Piscinibacter sp. HJYY11: one gene and its partner. The main gene of each other region encodes a partner of the protein of the gene in region 2 in a complex. Links are inferred from orthologs where the notes say so. Each region holds a gene or a part of one and is shown on either strand. Other genes may lie near its edges.

Region 1 (3,916 bases), 830 kb from region 2 along the record:
CCGAAATGTTCGCGCAACCACGGAATCATCGCGTCCACCACGCGCTGGTCACACGGCGTGGTCGCGCCGTAGTCCATGTAGATCGGGAAATGCTGGGTCATGTCCATGACGAAAGGCGAAAGAGACGGGTTGACTTACTTGCTCATGGCCCCGCCGAGTGCAAACACCGAATTGGGGGCGGTGATCTTGATCGGCTTGACGACGGGTTGCGTGGAGATGGCGCGCTTGACGGGGTGCTCCTCGATCGAGACGCCCTTGGCCAACTGCTCCTCCACGAGTTTGCGCAGCGAGATGGAGTCGAGGTACTCGATCATCTTGGCGTTGAGGCTGGACCACAGGTCGTGCGTCATGCAACGGCCGGCGTCTTCGCCCATGCAGTTTTCCTTGCCGCCGCAGCCGGTGGCATCGATGGGTTCATCAACGGCAACGATGATGTCGGCGACGGTGATCTCATCGGACTTGCGGCCGAGCGAGTAGCCACCGCCGGGGCCACGGGTGCTTTCCACAAGCTCGTGACGGCGCAACTTGCCGAACAACTGCTCGAGGTAGGACAGAGAAATCTGCTGGCGAGCGCTGATGGCAGCCAGCGCAACGGGGCCGGTGTTCTCGCGCAGCGCGAGATCGATCATGGCGGTAACGGCAAAACGGCCTTTGGTGGTCAGTCGCATGAAATCCTCCTGGTGCCGGTGACAGCACGATTAGTCAATGAAAGCGATCAATGGTGGCTTCACGCTCGCAAGCACCGCCCTCATGGGGCGGGTTAACCCGCGGAATAATCCGACAGGTTTACTCAAGTATATATGAAACCCACTGATTCGGTCGGCATTGGCTAAGGAAGTTCCCCCTCGGTGAGCAGGCTCATTGGCCTGCCTTTCCACCCTGACACTTACTTCGACCCGGCCGGTTCGGGTGACACATTGTCGGCCCCCGGAGCCCCAAATGCTTGCTCTCTTAACGTCGCAAGCTGATCTCGCACCCTTGCAGCTTTCTCGAATTCGAGGTTGCGAGCGTGCTCCAGCATGGTTTTTTCCAGCTGTTTGATGCGTTTTGCGAGATCTTTTTCGGACAAGGCTTCGACGGCCGCGGCCTCCAAGACCCTTTGGGCATCCTTGGTTTTTTCGCTATAGACGCCATCAATCAGGTCCCGCACCTGCTTTTGGATGCTCCGCGGCGTGATGCCCTCGGCCTCGTTGTGGGCCAGCTGCTTGGCGCGGCGCCGCTCGGTCTCGCTGAGCGCGAGCTTCATCGAATCGGTGACCTTGTCCGCGTAGAGGATGGCCTTGCCGTTCAGGTTACGCGCCGCGCGGCCGATGGTCTGGATCAGCGAGCGCTCCGAGCGCAGGAAGCCTTCCTTGTCGGCATCGAGGATGGCCACGAGCGACACCTCGGGGATATCCAGCCCCTCGCGCAGCAGGTTGATGCCTACCAGCACGTCAAAGGCGCCCAGGCGCAGGTCACGCAGGATCTCCACGCGCTCCACCGTATCGATGTCGCTGTGCAGGTAGCGCACCTTGACGCCGTTGTCGTTCAGGTAGTCGGTGAGCTGCTCGGCCATGCGCTTGGTGAGCGTGGTGATGAGCACCCGCTCGTTGACCTTTACGCGCTCGCGGATCTCCTGCAGCACGTCATCGACCTGATGCGTGGCCGGGCGCACCTCGACCACCGGGTCGATCAGGCCGGTGGGCCGCACGAGCTGCTCGACCACCTGGCCGGCGTTCTGCTTCTCGAAGTCGGCCGGTGTGGCCGACACGAACACCACCTGGCGCATCTTCTTCTCGAACTCTTCAAACTTCAGCGGCCGGTTGTCCAGCGCACTCGGCAGGCGGAAGCCGTATTCGACGAGCGTCGTCTTGCGCGCCCGGTCGCCGTTGTACATGCCGCCCAGCTGGCCGATCAGCACGTGTGACTCGTCGAGGAACATCAGCGCGTCTTTCGGCAGATAGTCCACCAGCGTCGACGGCGGCTCGCCGGGCAGAGAGCCCGAAAGGTGCCGCGTGTAGTTCTCGATGCCTTTGCAGTGCCCGATCTCCTGCAGCATCTCCAGGTCGAAGCGCGTGCGTTGCTCGAGCCGCTGTGCCTCGACCAGCTTGCCGGCCTTCACCAGCTCATCGAGCCGCTCGCGCAACTCCTGCTTGATGGTGTCGATGGCCGAGAGCACACGATCACGCGGCGTCACGTAGTGGCTCGACGGATAGACCGTGAAGCGCACGATCTTCTGCTTGATGCGCCCGGTGAGCGGGTCGAAGAGCTGCAGCGTCTCGACCTCATCGTCAAAGAGCTCGATGCGCACCGCCAGCTCCGAGTGCTCGGCCGGAAACACATCGATCGTGTCGCCGCGCACGCGAAACGTGCCGCGCGAAAAATCCTGCTCGTTGCGCGTGTACTGCATGCGGATGAGCTGCGCGATCACGTCACGCTGGCCCATCTTGTCGCCCTTCCTGAGGGTCATCACCATGCGGTGATAGTCGGTCGGGTTGCCGATGCCATAGATCGCAGACACCGTCGCCACGATCACCACGTCGCGCCGCTCCAGCAGGCTCTTCGTCGCGGAAAGGCGCATCTGCTCGATGTGTTCGTTGATCGAGCTGTCCTTCTCGATGAAGAGGTCGCGCTGAGGCACGTAGGCCTCAGGCTGGTAGTAGTCGTAGTAGCTGACGAAGTACTCGACGGCGTTCTTAGGGAAGAACTCGCGGAACTCGCTGTAGAGCTGCGCCGCCAGCGTCTTGTTGGGCGCGAACACGATCGCCGGCCGGCCGAGCCGAGCGATCACGTTGGCCATCGTGAAGGTCTTGCCCGAGCCCGTGACGCCGAGCAGCGTCTGGAAGCTCAGGCCGTCTTGCACGCCCTCGATCAGCTGCTGGATCGCCGCTGGCTGGTCGCCCGATGGTGGGTACGGCTGGAACAGCTGGAACGGCGAATCGGGAAAGCTCACGAACTCGCCCGCCGCGGGTTGCTCGACAACTTCAGACATCTCGGCCATGGCAGATAAAATCTCCGGGTTTCCCCGCGCACGCAGGGCAATCGTTCAGGTTAGCCCAAATCACTCCCCCGCTCTACTGACAAGGACTGTCCCCATGACCTCGCTGTTCTCTGCCGTCGAAATGGCCCCCCGCGACCCCATCCTGGGCCTGAACGAGCAGTTCAACGCCGACCCGAACCCGAACAAGGTGAACCTGGGCGTCGGCGTGTATTTCGACGAGAACGGCAAGCTCCCCCTGCTGAAGTGCGTGGCCCAGGCCGAGAAGCAGATGATGGAAGCACCGACCGCGCGCGGTTACCTGCCCATCGACGGCATCGCCGCGTATGACAAGGCCGTGCAGGGGCTGGTCTTCGGTGCCGACAGCGCCGCCGTGAAAGACGGCCGCGTCGCCACCGTGCAAGGCATTGGCGGCACCGGCGGCCTGAAGATCGGCGCCGACTTCCTGAAGCGCCTCAACCCCAACGCCAAGGTGCTGATCAGCGACCCGAGCTGGGAAAACCACCGCGCACTCTTCACCAACGCCGGCTTCACGGTCGACACCTACCCGTACTACGACGCCGCCAAGAAGGGCGTGAACTTCGACGCCATGCTCGCCGGCCTGAAGGCCGCGCCGGCCGGCACCATCGTCGTGCTGCACGCCTGCTGCCACAACCCGACCGGCTACGACATCACGCCAGCGCAATGGGCGCAGGTCGTCGACGCGGTCAAGGCCGCGAAGCTCGTGCCTTTCCTCGACATGGCCTACCAGGGCTTCGGCGAAGGCATCAAGGAAGACGGCGCCGTCATCGAGCAGTTCATGGCCGCCGGCCTCGACTTCTTCGTGTCCACCTCGTTCTCGAAGAGCTTCTCGCTCTACGGCGAACGTGTCGGCGCGCTGAGCGTGGTGTGCGAAAGCAAGGACGAAGCCGCCCGCGTGCTGAGCCAGCTGAAGATCGT
Region 2 (4,022 bases):
GCCGTCGTAGTTGCGCACCTCGTAGCCGAGGATCTTCTTCAGCGCGAACCAGGTGTGGCTGGAACGCTCGCCGATGCGGCAGTACGTGATGATCGGCGTGGTGCCGTCGAGGCCGGCGCCGGCATACAGCGCCTTCAGCTCGGCGGCGCTCTTGAAGGTGCCGTCCTCGTTGACCGCACGGCCCCAGGGCACGTTGGCCGCACCGGGAATGTGGCCGGCGCGCACGGCCAGCTCGGGCACGCCCGGCGGCGCGAAGACCTTGCCGCTGTACTCGTCGGCCGAGCGGATGTCGACGAGCTTCGCCTTGCTCTTGCCTTCGGCCGCCGCCACGGCATCGGCCAGGCGGGCTCGCAGGTTGTCGTTCACCTTGCTCACCTTGTAGGAGGTGGCGGCGACTTCCGGCGCGCGGGTGTCGAGCACGCGGTTCTCGGCTTCCCACTTCTTGCGGCCGCCGTCGAGCAGCTTCACGTTGCTCACGTTGTAGATGTCGAACACCCAGGCGCCCCACGCGGCGAACCAGTTGTTGGTGTCGCCGTAGAGCACCACGGTGCTGTCGTTGGCCACGCCGGCCTTGGAGAGCAGCTTCTCGAAGTCGGCCTTGCTCACGATGTCGCGTCGCACGCGGTCGTTGAGGTCGGTGTGCCACGAGAAATTGTGGGCGCCGGGGATGTGGCCCTTCTCGTAGACGCCGGGGTTCACGCTCACCTCGACGATGCGCAGCTTCGGGTTGCGCAGGTTCTTCTCCAGCCACTCGGTCGACACCAGCGGCCCGCTGCCGTCGGCCGGGGTCTGCGCCCACGCCGCCGCGCCGATCAAGGCCGCCGACACGGCGGCCAGCCACTTCTTCCACACCACCATCTCAGTCTCCTGTTGAAAACACAACAGGGTGGACGATAGGGAGGCCGCGCCATGGCGCCAACGAATGTTGGCGCATGTGCTTACTCGGAGTTCACTCGATCGGCGTGAGCTTGGCCACGGACAGCGCCAGCCACTTCATGCCGTGGCGGCCGAAGTTGACCTGCGCGCGCGCGTCGTCGCCGGTGCCTTCGAGTGTGACCAGCACGCCCTCGCCGAACTTGGTGTGGAAGACGCTCTGCCCCGTGCGCAGGCCGTGGCTGCTCCTGGTGACGGGGCCGGCGCTCGGCGCGTTGCGGGCCGGCACGTGGCCCGCGCCGACGATCGAGCCCAGGCCCGAGCCCTTGGACCAGGCCGACTGGTACTCGCGCGCGAAGCCCGAGCCGAAGCCCTGGTTGCGCGGCGTGATCCAGCGCAGGGCGCTCTCGGGCAGCTCGTCGAAGAAGCGGCTCTTGATGTTGTAGCGGGTCTGGCCGTGCAGCATGCGCGTCTGGCTGAAGCTCAGGTACAGGCGCTTGCGGGCCCGCGTGATCGCGACATACATCAGGCGGCGCTCTTCCTCCAGGCTCTTCACGTCCGACAGGCTGTTCTCGTGCGGGAAGAGGCTCTCTTCCAGCCCGGTGATGAAGACGGCGTCGAACTCCAGGCCCTTGGCCGAGTGCACCGTCATGAGCTGGATCGCGTCCTGACCCGCCTGCGCCTGGTTGTCACCGGCTTCGAGCGAGGCGTGGGTGAGGAAGGCGGCGAGCGGCGACATGATCTCGCCCGTCTCGGCATCGGGCGCCATGTCGACGGCGGCGGCTTCGCGCTGCTCGTCGACCGGCAGCGCGACCGCGTCCTTGCCGAAGCCTTCCTGCGTGACGAACGCTTCCGCCGCGTTGACCAGTTCCTCCAGGTTCTCGATGCGGTCCTGGCCTTCCTTGTCGGTCTTGTAGAAATCGATCAGGCCCGAGCTGTGCAGCACGTGCTCGATGATCTCGCGCAGGTTCTTGTCGCGCGTGGCCTCGCGCATGGCGTCGATCAGCGCGACGAAGCCCTGCAGGTTGTGGCCGCCCTTGCCGGGCACCGCCGTCACGCTCTGCGCAAGGCTGCGGCCGCTCTGCCGGGCCACGTCCTGCAGTTGCTCCAGCGTGCGTGCGCCGATGCCGCGGGTGGGGAAGTTGACGACGCGCAGGAAGCTGGTGTCGTCGTTCGCGTTCTCGATCAGGCGCAGGTAGCTCAACGCATGCTTCACCTCGGCGCGCTCGAAGAAGCGCAGGCCGCCATACACCTTGTAGGGCATGCCCGCGTTGAAGAGCGCGCTTTCGATCACCCGGCTCTGCGCGTTGCTGCGGTAGAGCACGGCGATGTTGCTGCGGTCGGTGCCGTCGCGGTGGAGCTGGCGCGCTTCGTCCACCATCCACTGCGCCTCGGAGAAATCGCTCGTCGCCTCGAACACCCGCACCGGCTCGCCAGGGCCGGCTTCGGTGCTCAGGTTCTTGCCCAGGCGGTCGGTGTTGTGCGAGATCAGCTCGTTGGCCGCGTCGAGGATGTTGCCGTAGGAGCGGTAGTTGCGCTCGAGCTTGATGACCTGCTCGACGCCGAACTCGTGCTCGAAGGCGCGCATGTTGCCCACCTGCGCGCCGCGGAAGGCGTAGATGCTCTGGTCGTCGTCGCCCACCGCGAACACCGCCGTCTGCGGCCCGGCGAACATCTTGAGCCAGGCGTACTGCAGGCGGTTGGTGTCCTGGAACTCGTCGACGAGGATGTGGCGGAAGCGCGCGCGGTAGTGCTCGCGCATCGGCGCGTTGTCGCGCATCAGCTCGTAGGTGCGCAAGAGCAGCTCGGCGAAGTCGACCACGCCCTCGCGCTGGCACTGCGCCTCGTAGGCCTCGTAGACCTGCACCAGCACGCGGCTCATCTCGTCGCGCACGTCCACGTCTTTCGGGCGCAGGCCTTCTTCCTTGCTGCCGGCGATGAACCAGGTCACCTGCTTGGGCACGAAGCGCTCTTCATCCAGGTTCATCGCCTTGATGACGCGCTTCACGGCCGAGAGCTGGTCGCTCGAGTCGAGGATCTGGAAACCTTGCGGCAGGTTTGCCAGTTTCCAGTGCGCGCGCAGGAAACGATTGCACAGCCCGTGGAAGGTGCCGACCCACATGCCGCGCACCGGCACCGGGAGCATCGCGCCCAGTCGGGTCAGCATTTCCTTCGCGGCCTTGTTGGTGAAGGTCACCGCCATCACGCCACCGGGCGTGAGCTGGCCGGTCTGGATCAGCCAGGCGATGCGGGTGGTGAGCACGCGCGTCTTGCCCGAGCCTGCACCGGCAAGGATGAGCGCCGGCTTCGCCGGCAGGGTGACGGCCGCGAGCTGCTCCGGGTTCAGGCCGCGCAGCAGGCCTTGATGTTCATGGCCGGAGGGCGCGCCGGTCGCGCCTTCTTCAGGGGCGTCGGGCGAAAAAAGAGGCAGGGAGGCTGTCATCGACACATTCTAGGAAAACACCCCCGGCATGCTTCCTGCCATCACCCTGGTGAGCCATGCCTTCGATGCCCCGTTTCAGACGCCCCTCCCTCGGCCTCGCCCTGCAAGGCGGCGGCGCGCATGGTGCCTTCACCTGGGGCGTGCTCGACCGCCTGCTCGAAGCCGGCGCGTTCCACATCACCGCGATCAGCGGCACCAGCGCCGGCGCGATGAATGCCATTGCCCTGGCCGACGGCTGGCGGCGCGGCGGCGCCGATGGCGCGCGCGATGCGCTGAGCCGCTTCTGGACCGCCATCGGCACCCGGGTGCCCTTCGACCTGCTGACCTCGGGCGACGCCACACGCCCGGGCCTGAACGCCGCCGGCCGCGCGCTGATGCACTGGACGCGCCTGCTCTCGCCCTATCAGCTCAACCCGCTGGGCACCAACCCCTTGCGCGAGGTGCTGCAGGAGCAGATCGATTTCGAGGGCCTGCGCGCCGGCAGCCCGATCGCGCTGCACATCGCCGCCACGCATGCCAACACCGGCCGGCTGCGGCTCTTCGACGAGCGCGAGTTGAGTGTCGACGCCGCCCTCGCCTCGGCCTGCCTGCCCACCCTGCACCACGCGGTGGTGATCGACGGCGAGCCCTACTGGGACGGCGGCTACAGCGCCAACCCGGCCCTGTTTCCGCTGGTGCGCAGCCGCATCGACGAGCTCGTGATCGT

Evidence for each region. The genes of interacting proteins can lie anywhere in the genome.
Region 1: the proteins of JI745_RS08480 (region 2) and uvrB are in contact, whole or in part, in a crystal structure (PDB 7EGT), measured with the Thermus thermophilus proteins. The link is inferred for Piscinibacter sp. HJYY11 from one-to-one orthologs. Residues at the interface, in WP_096412145.1 of Thermus thermophilus: His654, Arg656, Phe657, Gln666, Asp668, Glu669, Lys680, Arg681, Leu682, Ser683, Lys685, Tyr686, Ala687; in WP_096411307.1 of Thermus thermophilus: Glu23, Leu25, Arg26, Asp27, Gly28, Glu29, Arg30, Phe31, Arg55, Glu326, Asp327, Phe328, Glu379, Ser382, Gln383, His398, Gly400, Arg401.

What each region holds. Positions count from the first base shown.
Region 1 is NZ_JAERQZ010000001.1:1,044,415-1,048,330, forward strand. Bases 434-3,395 are described here. They hold uvrB (excinuclease ABC subunit UvrB), read right to left. Parts: upstream 2,981-3,395; coding sequence 887-2,980; downstream 434-886. Other genes in these bases: iscR (Fe-S cluster assembly transcriptional regulator IscR), read right to left, coding at 434-668; JI745_RS04755 (amino acid aminotransferase), read left to right, coding at 3,075-3,395. In the rest of the region: JI745_RS04740 (IscS subfamily cysteine desulfurase), read right to left, coding at 1-107; more of iscR, read right to left, coding at 135-433; more of JI745_RS04755, read left to right, coding at 3,396-3,916. UniProt on the Escherichia coli protein: The UvrABC repair system catalyzes the recognition and processing of DNA lesions. A damage recognition complex composed of 2 UvrA and 2 UvrB subunits scans DNA for abnormalities.
Region 2 is NZ_JAERQZ010000001.1:1,870,094-1,874,115, forward strand. What follows is about bases 634-3,701. They hold JI745_RS08480 (UvrD-helicase domain-containing protein), read right to left. Parts: upstream 3,317-3,701; coding sequence 950-3,316; downstream 634-949. Other genes in these bases: JI745_RS08475 (sulfurtransferase), read right to left, coding at 634-858; JI745_RS08485 (patatin-like phospholipase family protein), read left to right, coding at 3,373-3,701. Outside these bases: more of JI745_RS08475, read right to left, coding at 1-633; more of JI745_RS08485, read left to right, coding at 3,702-4,022. UniProt on the Escherichia coli protein: A helicase with DNA-dependent ATPase activity. Unwinds DNA duplexes with 3'-5' polarity. Translocates on single-stranded DNA with 3'-5' polarity. Initiates unwinding more efficiently from a nicked substrate than double-stranded DNA.